3 regions of the Herbaspirillum sp. Her3 genome follow, and region 1 is predicted to be linked to each of the others. Evidence: predicted binding sites of a transcription regulator. Region 1 holds the regulator's gene; each other region holds the start of a gene.
What was found. The regulator FliA, encoded in region 1, starts transcription of late flagellar genes. The targets are predictions, from matches to a motif close to CTAAAGTTTNNNNNNNNNNNGCCGNTA.
Positions count from the first base shown of each region.

Region 2: ACVC5H_RS03990 (DUF5610 domain-containing protein) is a predicted target of FliA. The motif match lies at 1,703-1,729, and genes of this name have one in related genera.
Region 3: fliD (flagellar filament capping protein FliD) is a predicted target of FliA. The motif match lies at 1,515-1,541, and genes of this name have one in related genera.

Region 1 covers NZ_CM176328.1:3,361,220-3,364,493, forward strand. Annotated here, with positions in the region: gene flgA (flagellar basal body P-ring formation chaperone FlgA) at 1-470, shown strand, start outside; gene flgM (flagellar biosynthesis anti-sigma factor FlgM) at 700-1,011, shown strand; gene ACVC5H_RS15285 (flagella synthesis protein FlgN) at 1,040-1,498, shown strand; gene ACVC5H_RS15290 (RNA polymerase sigma factor FliA) at 1,599-2,336, opposite strand; gene ACVC5H_RS15295 (MinD/ParA family ATP-binding protein) at 2,342-3,145, opposite strand; gene flhF (flagellar biosynthesis GTPase FlhF) at 3,180-3,274, opposite strand, start outside.
Region 2 covers NZ_CM176328.1:871,250-874,523, forward strand. Annotated here, with positions in the region: gene ACVC5H_RS03985 (Tex family protein) at 1-719, shown strand, start outside; gene ACVC5H_RS03990 (DUF5610 domain-containing protein) at 859-1,602, opposite strand; gene ACVC5H_RS03995 (deoxyguanosinetriphosphate triphosphohydrolase) at 2,026-3,177, opposite strand; gene aroKB (bifunctional shikimate kinase/3-dehydroquinate synthase AroKB) at 3,180-3,274, opposite strand, start outside.
Region 3 covers NZ_CM176328.1:4,473,042-4,476,315, reverse strand. Annotated here, with positions in the region: gene fliD (flagellar filament capping protein FliD) at 1-1,443, opposite strand, end outside; gene ACVC5H_RS20450 (Lrp/AsnC family transcriptional regulator) at 1,760-2,254, opposite strand; gene ACVC5H_RS20445 (aspartate aminotransferase family protein) at 2,395-3,274, opposite strand, start outside.

The DNA of each region.
Region 1 (3,274 bases):
GCGGACGGTTGTTCGGCCGTACCACGGTCGGCATCAAGTGCGTGGCCCCCTCACCCTGGACCGTCTATCTGCGCGCCAACATCCAGGTGATCTCGGATTATCTGGTCGCCGCCGTCCCGCTGGCCCAGGGCCAGACCATCAGCGCCAGCGACATTACCCGCATCCGCGGCGACATGTCGGCCCTGCCCAGCGGCGTATTCACCGAGGAATCCCAGGTCATCGGCCGGGTGGCCAACATGTCCCTGCGCGCCGGCATGCCGCTGCGCATGGATGCCGTGCGCAACCAGCGCGTGGTACAGCAAGGCCAGGCGGTACGGGTGGTCTCGACGGGCCCGGGATTCCAGATTTCCACCGAAGCGCGTGCCATGACCAATGCCGACGAAGGCCAGATGGCCCAGGCCCGTACTGCCAACGGGCAGGTGGTCAGCGGTATCGCCAAGGCAGGCGGGATTCTGGAAATCAACTACTGAGCCAACCACCGGGTTGGCCCGGACAGGACGCTGTGACTATTTATATGAAGCAATTTCCCGGCAGGCAAGCGGGAGGCGGAACGCAGCGGCTTGCCTGGCGATAGATGTGAAGAAAATTGCCTGAATTTCTGCATTTTGCAGCTCCGGATGTTAAAGTTTGCCCAGAACTGGTCGATACTCAATACGACAGGCGGGTGCGCAGCGCCCCCACCCTACAAGGAATACTGCCGTGAACGTTAACGACGCACTCAAATCCACGACCCTCAATACCGAGCAGACGCAAGCTCGCACCAATACTTCGGCCGGCGCTACTGCAGGCAATGGCGCGACGCCCACTCCCGCCGCTTCCGACAGCGTGCGTCTGTCCAGCACCTACCAGGCGATGGACGTCAAGGGCAACAACAACTCCAGCTTCGACGCCAAGAAAGTGGCCGACATCAAGGCGGCCATCGCCAACGGCACCTTCCAGGTCAATCCGGACAAGGTCGCCAGCGGCGTGATCAGTACCGCCCAGAACCTCGTCAACGCCCGCCAGGCTTGATCGCCATCCGCCTACAGGATTGCTTCGCATGAACCCGGCCAGCAAACTTCCCCTGGAACACGGCGCCCTGTCGCGCCTGGTGGAGAAACTGAAGCAGGAACAGGCCCTGCTGGCCGAAACCACGGCCGAAGGCCTGACCGACATCATTTCCGAAAAGGCCGCCATCGTCGCCGAGATGTCCACCCTGGCCGGCAACCGCCATGCCCTGCTGGGTAGCCTGGGCTACAGCGCAGATGAAAGCGGCATGCAGAAGTGGATGAATGAACAGGCCAGCGAGGCCGACCGTGATATCTGGGCCAGCTTGTTCGAGCTGGCGCAGGATGCCAAGGAACTGAACCGTGTCAACGGCCTGCTGATCGGCAAGAAGCTCTCCATCAACCAGAGCGCGCTGACCATCCTGCAAGGCAAGACCGGCACCGGCAATTTCTACGGGCCGGACGGCCAGAACAGCATCAAGTCCTCCGGCCGCAGGCTGGGCGTGGTGTAAGCCCTCCTGCCAGTACGGCGGCGGAACCAACGAAAAGCCCGGCAGTTGCCGGGCTTTTCGTTGGGGCATCGGATTGTGGCGCCTTGCGGGCGAGGCACTGTCAGGCCACCCCGCTCCAGGCATGCTCGCGCAGATAGGAGCGCATGCGCGAAATGGCCTGGCTGTGCAGCTGGCACACGCGCGACTCGGAGACCCCCATGACCGCGCCAATTTCCTTCAGGTTCATTTCCTGCTCGTAGTACAGCGCCATCAGGATTTGCTCGCGCTCGGGCAAGGCCTTGATGGAATCCACCACGGCTTCCCGGAAACCACCGTCGATCAGGCTCTGCAGCGGATCATCATCGCCCTCGCCGGTCTGGTAACGGTCCAGGAAATGCTCGTGACCGCCATCATCGTCGTGGAAATCCTCGTAATAGATCAGCTGATGGCCGCCGCAGTCGGTCAACAGCGCCTGGTATTCGGCCAGGCTGATCTTCATGTGCTGGGCCACTTCCGCCTCCTGTGGCTGGCGGCCCAGTTGCTGCAACAGCGTCTGCATCGCCTCTTCCACCTTGCGCGCGTTCTGGCGGATGCTGCGCGGCAGCCAGTCGCTGCTGCGCAGCTCGTCCAGCATGGCACCACGGATACGCTGTACCGCATAGGTCTCGAACTGGGCGCCGTGGGTTTCCTCATAGCGGTTCACGGCATCGAGCAGGCCCATCATGCCGGCCTGAATCAGGTCGTCCACCTCGACGCTAGGGGGCAGCTTGGCCTTGAGCTGATGCGCCAGTTTCTTGACCAGCGGCGCATGCTGCTCGAGCACGTCATTCTTGCCCTTCTTTCCCTTGACGTTATACATGCACGTCACACTCCCAGGCTGGCACCGTCGGTGGCCATGCCATACGTACTGCGGGCCGCATCCGAACCGGCCGTGAAGCGCTTGGACAAGCGCTGGAACGCCAGCGCCGCCCCGGCAAACGGAAACACGTCCCGCACCGCCCGGCCCTGGCCGGTAGCGCGGCGGATATGATCGTCGGCCGGAATGGCACCCATGAAATTCAACTGTGCAGCCAGGTAGCGGCTGGCGGCCTGGGCCATGTTGGCGTAGACGGTCCGGGCTTCGGCCTCGGTGGCATCGTTGACGATGAGACTGAAGGGACGGCGGCCAATGCGGTCGCTCAGGCTCTTCAGGAGCGCATAGGCCGATTTGATCGAGGACGCCGTGGTCGACACCTGGATCACGATTTCACCCATCTCCATGGTCGGCACCGGCAGCGACAGGTCGCTCGCCAGGACGCCATTGACCAGGGTGATCTCGGCCTGCTCGATGAGGCTGTCGAAGATCTCGGCCAGCCGGCCGGCATGGGGATCGGTGGCCGAGGGCACGCTGCGGCGAGCGATGCGCGCCATCGAAAAGCCTTCCGGCAAGAGCCGCTTGGCTTCGATCAGGGGCCGCTCCATGCGCGCCACTTCCTGCAGGGTGGCCACATCGTGGCGCAGGCCGATCCGGGTCAACAGACCCGTGCTGGCCACGTCGCCATCCACCACCAACACACTATGCTTGGCTTGCGACAGGGAGGCTGCCAGATTGATGAGCATGGCACTCTTCTCTTCCTCGCCCAGCACCGAAAAGAAAGTAAAGAGCCTGGGCACCGGACGCTCCAGCATCCGGCGCAGACCTGCTGCCTGGTCGATATCGTAACTAGCCAAAGCTCACCTCACGCAGTCCGCGGTCATTCATGGACATGGCGGTGGGCCCGATGACCCCCGGTAACTCGCCCTCCTGGAATTCGAAGG
Region 2 (3,274 bases), 2.5 Mb from region 1:
GGGCAGCCCTGCGCGAGGTGCCGCGCCTGGGCGAGAAGACCTTCGAACAGGCCGCCGGCTTCCTGCGCGTGATGAATGGCGAGAACCCGCTGGATGCTTCGGCGGTGCACCCGGAATCCTATCCGCTGGTGGAAAAGATCCTGGCCGACATCAAGAAGGACGTCAAGAGCGTGCTGGGCCAGACCTCGCTGTTGAAGGGCCTGTCGCCAGCCAAGTATGCCGATGAGAAGTTCGGCGTGCCTACCGTCACCGACATCCTGAAGGAACTGGACAAGCCCGGCCGCGACCCGCGTCCTGAATTCACCACGGCGACCTTCAAGGAAGGCGTGGAAGAGATCAAGGACCTGCGCGTGGACATGATCCTGGAAGGCGTGGTCACCAACGTGGCGGCCTTCGGTGCCTTCGTCGACATCGGCGTGCATCAGGATGGCCTGGTCCACATCTCGGCGCTGTCCAACAGCTACGTGAAGGACCCGCACACCGTGGTCAAGGCGGGCCAAGTGGTCAAGGTCAAGGTGCTGGAAGTGGACGAGAAGCGCAAGCGCATCGCCCTGACCATGCGCCTGAACGATACCGCGCCGGCCCCGGGCGCGCGCAACGAACAGCGCGGCGACCGTACTGATTCGCGCCGCCTGTCGCAACACCAGAACCAGCGCGGCCGCGAGCAGGCACCGGCCAACAATGCGATGGCGGCGGCGTTTGCCAAGTTGCGTGGGTGATGTTTTTCTGAAGTATCGAGAGCGAACTTTTCGATGCTTGCCGATACAATGAAAACTTAGTAAAAAGAGGCTGGTTCCCTAGGAATCAGCCTCTTTTTTATTAGGTTTTGGAAGAAATGGGATACGACGGACAGGCCAGTCACGCGCTCGTGCTGATCCGCGTCTGACTCACCGACACCGAAATGCTCACCGTCGTCTCGCTGGCCACCACCGTGCCGCCCTGGCCATCAGCGTTGCCATCGCTGCCTGCATCATCCTCACCCTCCTGCTTGCCACCCTTGACCTTGTTGATGAAGTCGCCCAGTGCTTTCTGCACCAGGTCATAGGTCTTGTCGATGTTGCTGGCGATATCGCCTTGCAGTACGTTCAGGCTCTCCAGGATGCCGCGTGCTTCCTTGAAGCCCTGGTCCACGCCCTTGAAGATGAGGTTCATGTAGTCATCGATGTTGCTGGCGTCATCCTTGTCCGGGTTGTTCTTCTTGTAGAGGTCGAACATGTTGGTGATGAAGGAGACGATGCGCCCGGCCGTGGCTTCAGGGGAATTGTCCTGCGTTGCCGCCGTCTGGATTGCGTTGTCGCCCAGCTGCGGACGAAGGATGTCGTTGATGTTTTCGATGGCGGTCTTGTAGACCAGCGACAGGGGATCGTTCTGGGTCTGCAGCGACACTTCCAGCGATGACTGCACGATGGACAAGTTGAGCTGCGCCTTGGCGCCGCTGACCGTGAGCAGGTTGGACTGGCGCGCCTCGGCGATCTTGTCGCCGCTGGTGCTGTCGCTCGTGGTCGCGGGCAGCGTGTCGCTGGCCGAGCCCGACGCGATGGAAGAGTTGGTGCCGGGCAGCAGGGACTTGGTGTCCACGCCGGTGGTGTTGCCGATAGCCATGACGGTCTCCTGAAAAAGAAAGGGGATCCGGGCATCAAGGGGGGAAGACGGATCCAGCGAAGCCGGGCTGCGCACCATGCGCATCCACTCCGTTCCTGCATAACGGCCCGTTCAAAGCGGACTTGATATTGACAAAAATTTACACGTCGCAGTTTCAGCGCCGATGCGCTTGCCGCTGCGGTCGCGCATTGGTGCAAGATGATGAAAACCCTTGCCAGGCAAGGGTTTGCGGCGAGCCGTTCCGTGCCATCAAGCCGAGCCGGGCGCGAAAATAATATGGAAGAAAAATGTAACGAGATGTGGGAGGGTGAGGGGGCGCAGGCGTTTTCTTGCGTGCGTGCAATGAAATCACCCGCAGAACACATCTAGGAGGCGCCCGGAGAAAACGCAGCGTATCGAAACGCTGCGTTCAGTGTTGCGGATTCACTCCATCACGAACAGGCGACGGTGTTCACGGATCGCATAGCGGTCCGTCATGCCGGCGATGTAATCGGCCACCTTGCGCGCCTGCTTGTCGAGACGCTGGGTATCGTCGGCGATGCCCTTGACCTGGTAATCCGGCGGCAGCAGGTTGGGCTGGCCGATGAAGGCTTCGAACATTTCGGCGATGATGCGGCGCGCCTTGGCCGTCATGCGGTTGACCTGGTAATGACGGTAGAGCTTCTCGCGCAGGAATTTTTTCAGTATGGCCGCTTCGGCCGCCATGGCGTCGGAGAAGGCGATCAGCTGCGGGGCATTGCGCACGTCTTCGATGTCGCGCGGGGCGATCTCGGCGATGCGGCTGCGCGAAGTCTGGATCAGGTCGACGATCAGTGCATTGATCATGCGCCGCACCGTTTCATGAATGACGCGGCGGCCGGTGATGCCAGGATAGGCTTGTTCGACTTCGCGCAGATGGCGTGCAAAGAAATCGACTTCGCTCATCAGCTCCATCGTCAACAATCCCGAACGCAAGCCGTCGTCGATGTCGTGGTTGTTGTAGGCGATCTCGTCGGCCAGGTTGGCCAGCTGCGCTTCCAGCGAGGGTTGCTTCTTCTCCAGGAAGCGCACGCCGATCTCGCCCAGCTGGCGCGCATTGTGCAGGGAGCAGTGCTTGAGGATGCCCTCGCGGGTCTCGAAGGTGAGGTTCAGGCCATCGAAAGCGCCATAGTGCTGCTCCAGCTCATCGACCACACGCAGGCTCTGCAGGTTGTGCTCGAAACCGCCGTGATGCTTCATGCAGTGGTTCAGCTCATCCTGGCCGGCGTGGCCGAAGGGTGTATGGCCCAGGTCGTGGGCCAGCGAGATGGCTTCCACCAGGTCCTCGTTCAGTTGCAGGTTGCGCGCGCAGGAGCGGGCGATCTGCGCGACTTCGATGCTGTGGGTCAGGCGGGTGCGGAACAGGTCGCCTTCATGGTTGACGAAGACCTGGGTCTTGTATTCGAGACGGCGGAAGGCAGTGGAATGGACGATGCGGTCACGGTCGCGCTGGAACTCGCTGCGCGAACCGGGTGGGGTTTCACTGTAGCGCCGGCCTCGCGAACTTGCCGAGTGGGCGGCATAAGGGGCGAGATGGTCGGGCGCTTCAGTGTGCATGTTTATTCTCCGGTGCAGGCCGCCAGGGTTTGCAAGAGCAGTTCCTGCGGCGCGTTGGTAATCAAGGGGCTTCCCAGCGGCTTGATCAGGATGAACT
Region 3 (3,274 bases), 1.1 Mb from region 1:
CCCGCTGGTGTCGTTCGCAATGGACAGCGTGAAATTGTCAGCCGAGGTGGTGACCTTGGCCAGGTTCAGCGTCACACCCGAAATCGCATTGCTGACCTTGTTGCTGGTGCTGGTCACGGCCACGCCGTCGATGGTCAGCTTGGCATCCTGCGCCTTGGCCAACTGTCCCATGCTGCTGCCGGACAGGCCGGCATAGTCGCTGCTGCCGGTCAGCTGGATGGCATCGGTGCCGGCCGGGCTCAGCACCAGGTGGTCCTGGCTGCCGTCATTGCTGATGCTGGCGGTCACGCCCGTGTTGGCATTGTTGATGGCCTTCATCACGTCGTTCAGGCCAATGGCGCCGCTGCCGTCGAGGTCGGTCGGGGTGATGGTGAAGGACTTGCTGCCCACCTGCAGCGCCAGGCTGCCCGTACTGTAGGTCTGGTTGGTCGCCACGCCGGTGGTGGTGACGGTACCGCTGGGGTCGAAGGCAAAGACCGCGAAGTTGCCCGTGCCGCTCACCCGCAAGGTGTTGGCCGCGCCAGCGTCCTTGGCGGTGAGCACCAGGTGGTCATTGGTCCCATCGCTCACGATGGCGGCATTCACGCCGGCGTCACTGGCATTGATGGCATCGCGTACGCCGGCCAGGGTGTTGGTCTTGGGCTGGATCAGCGCGGTCGAGCCGTTGCCGGTCTTGATGGCCAGCACGCCGTTGTCGAAGGTGGCGCCGGGCGCGATGGCGGCCGAGCTGACCTTGACGGCCTGCGCCAGCTGGCTCACGCCGATGCTGTATTGGCCGGCAGCGGCCTTGGTGGCGTCGCGCGGCGCCTGGATCTGGGTGACCGAGCCCGATACGCTGGGGTCATAGCTCAGCCCCGAGAGCGTGTTGTTGGCCGAGACCTTGATGGTGTTGGCGGTACCGCCGGTATTGGATTCGAGCACCAGGTGGTCGCCGCTGCCATCGGTGACGATGGAAGCCGTCACCCCCGTCTTGGCCGCATTGATGGCATCGCGCACGCCCGAAAGCGTGGCATTGGCCTGCAGCGTGATGAAGGTGGGCTGGTTGGTGCCGACCTTGATGGCGATGGAGTCGCCGGCATTGAACGTGGTGCCGCTGGCATAGCCGCCGGACTGCAGCTTCTGGGCCAGGATCTTGGTCGAATCGTCGCTGTTGGCATCGGCCGTAAAGGGATCGGTGGTCAGGTTGCTCCCGGTACCGGCATTGGACACCGTAGTCTTCTGCGCGCTGAAGCTGGCCGCCGTCATGACCTTCAAGGCGCTCTGGTAGCTCGACAGCGCATTCTTGAGCGAGCCATAGGCGGAAATGAGCGTGTTGAACGCGCTTTCCTTGGTCTTCAGCGGTGTGAGCTTGGACTTGCTTTCGACTGCGATGAGCTGGTTGACCAGCGTCGATACGTCCAGCGGACCGGCCGATGTCGAGATTGTCCCCGTGGAAGTTGCCATCTTGACCCCTATGCAATGATGATTTTCTTATCTTTCGGGAAGCTGACTGCATGTCAGCGACCCGTAAAGATTAACGGCACATCTTTACAAAAGTAAAGGGCGTTTTGCTGACAAAACGTGACGTTTGTTCGGGTTTTTTGTGAGGATTGGCAGGAGAAGGGCGCAACGCGGCTCAAGCGCGCAGCATCAATGTAAAGAAGCGGGGACGGGCGGGCGGCCGAAAGGCAGGCGGGACGGCGCTGGGGAGGCGAACTGAAGGATATTGCGTGAAGGCGGCCTGAAAGCCGCACCGGCAGGCAGGGGCCTGCCGGCCGGCTCAGGTTTGTATGAACTTCTCGAGCGGATAATGATGCTTGATGAAGGGCGACTTGATGACGATGTAGCTGAAGTACTTCTCGATGCGCAGGTTCTGCTCCAGCAGGGATTCGATCACGCTCTGGTAATGCACGACGCTGCGGGTCATGAACTTGAGCAGGTAATCGTAGCCGCCGCTGACCAGGTGGCATTCGATGATCTCGTCCACGTTGCGGATGGTCGATTCGAATTTGGCGAAGTCTTCGCGGCGATGGTCCGAGAGCGTCACTTCGGTGAAGACGATCTGCACGTCGGCCAGTTTTTCCAGACGGATGTAGGCACCGTAGCCGCTGATGTAGCCGGCCTTTTCCAGGCGCTTGACGCGGATCAGGCAGGGGCTGGGGGACAGGCCGACGGCATCGGCCAGGATCACGTTGGTAATGCGGCTATTCTGCTGCAGGTGACACAAAATCCTCAGATCGATCCGGTCCAGTTTCAACGCGCCGTTAGTCATCATGTTGCCTCGGGTTATTCGACTCAGCCCGCCGGCCCTCCTGGCATGGCAGCAGCAGGAAGGGCGGCGGGATGTAGCAGGGCATTTTAACCCCTCCGGCCGCATTTTCCCCAATGGGCAGGAGGGCTACTCGCATTGGCCGCTCAGCGCACCGCCTGGCGCACCTCGGGCTGGGCCAGCACTTCGTCCAGGATGGCCCGCAGACGCGCAAACATCAGTGCAAAGTCCTCTTGCGTGTAGCACAGCGCCGGCGCAAAGCCGAGGATGTTGTCGCCGAAGGCGCGGAAGATCAGCCCATGGCGATAGGCCACCTGGAAGATACGCTCGTGCAGCTTCAGTTCAGGGGCGAAGCGGGCACGAGTGTTCTTGTCGGCCACCAGTTCCAGCGCGCCCAGCAAGCCACGGCTGCGCGCATCGCCCACCAGCGGATGATCCAGCAGGGCGCGCAGGCCACCGGCGAAGACCGGTTCCAGACGGCGGCCGTTTTCCAGCAGGCCGCCTTCCTCGTAGAGCCGCAGGACTTCCAGCGCCACCGCCGCACTGACCGGATGGGCCGAGTAGGTCTGGCCATGGCCGACCACGGTGGACATCGGCGCGCCATCGGCAATGGCGTTGTACACGCGGTCCGACATCATCACCGCGCCCATGGGCGCATAGCCTGCGGTCAGGCCCTTGGCCATGGTCATCAGGTCAGGCTGCACGTCTTCGTCCAGGCAGGCGAACATGGGGCCGGTACGGCCGAAGCCGGTGATGACCTCATCCACCACGAACAGGATATCGAGCTCGTTGCAGGCCAGCTGCATGGCTTTCAACCAGCCCTTGGGCGGCACCACCACGCCACCGGAGCCCTGGATCGGCTCGCAGAAGAAGGCCGCCACGTTGTCCGCACCCAGCTCGGCCACCTTGTCGCGCAGCGACTGCACCGAGGCCTCGATGATGGCTTCATCGCCCTGCACCTCGCTGCGATACGGATAGGGCGAGGGCAGGTAATGCTGGGTCGGCAGCGGCAGGTTGAAGTTGTAA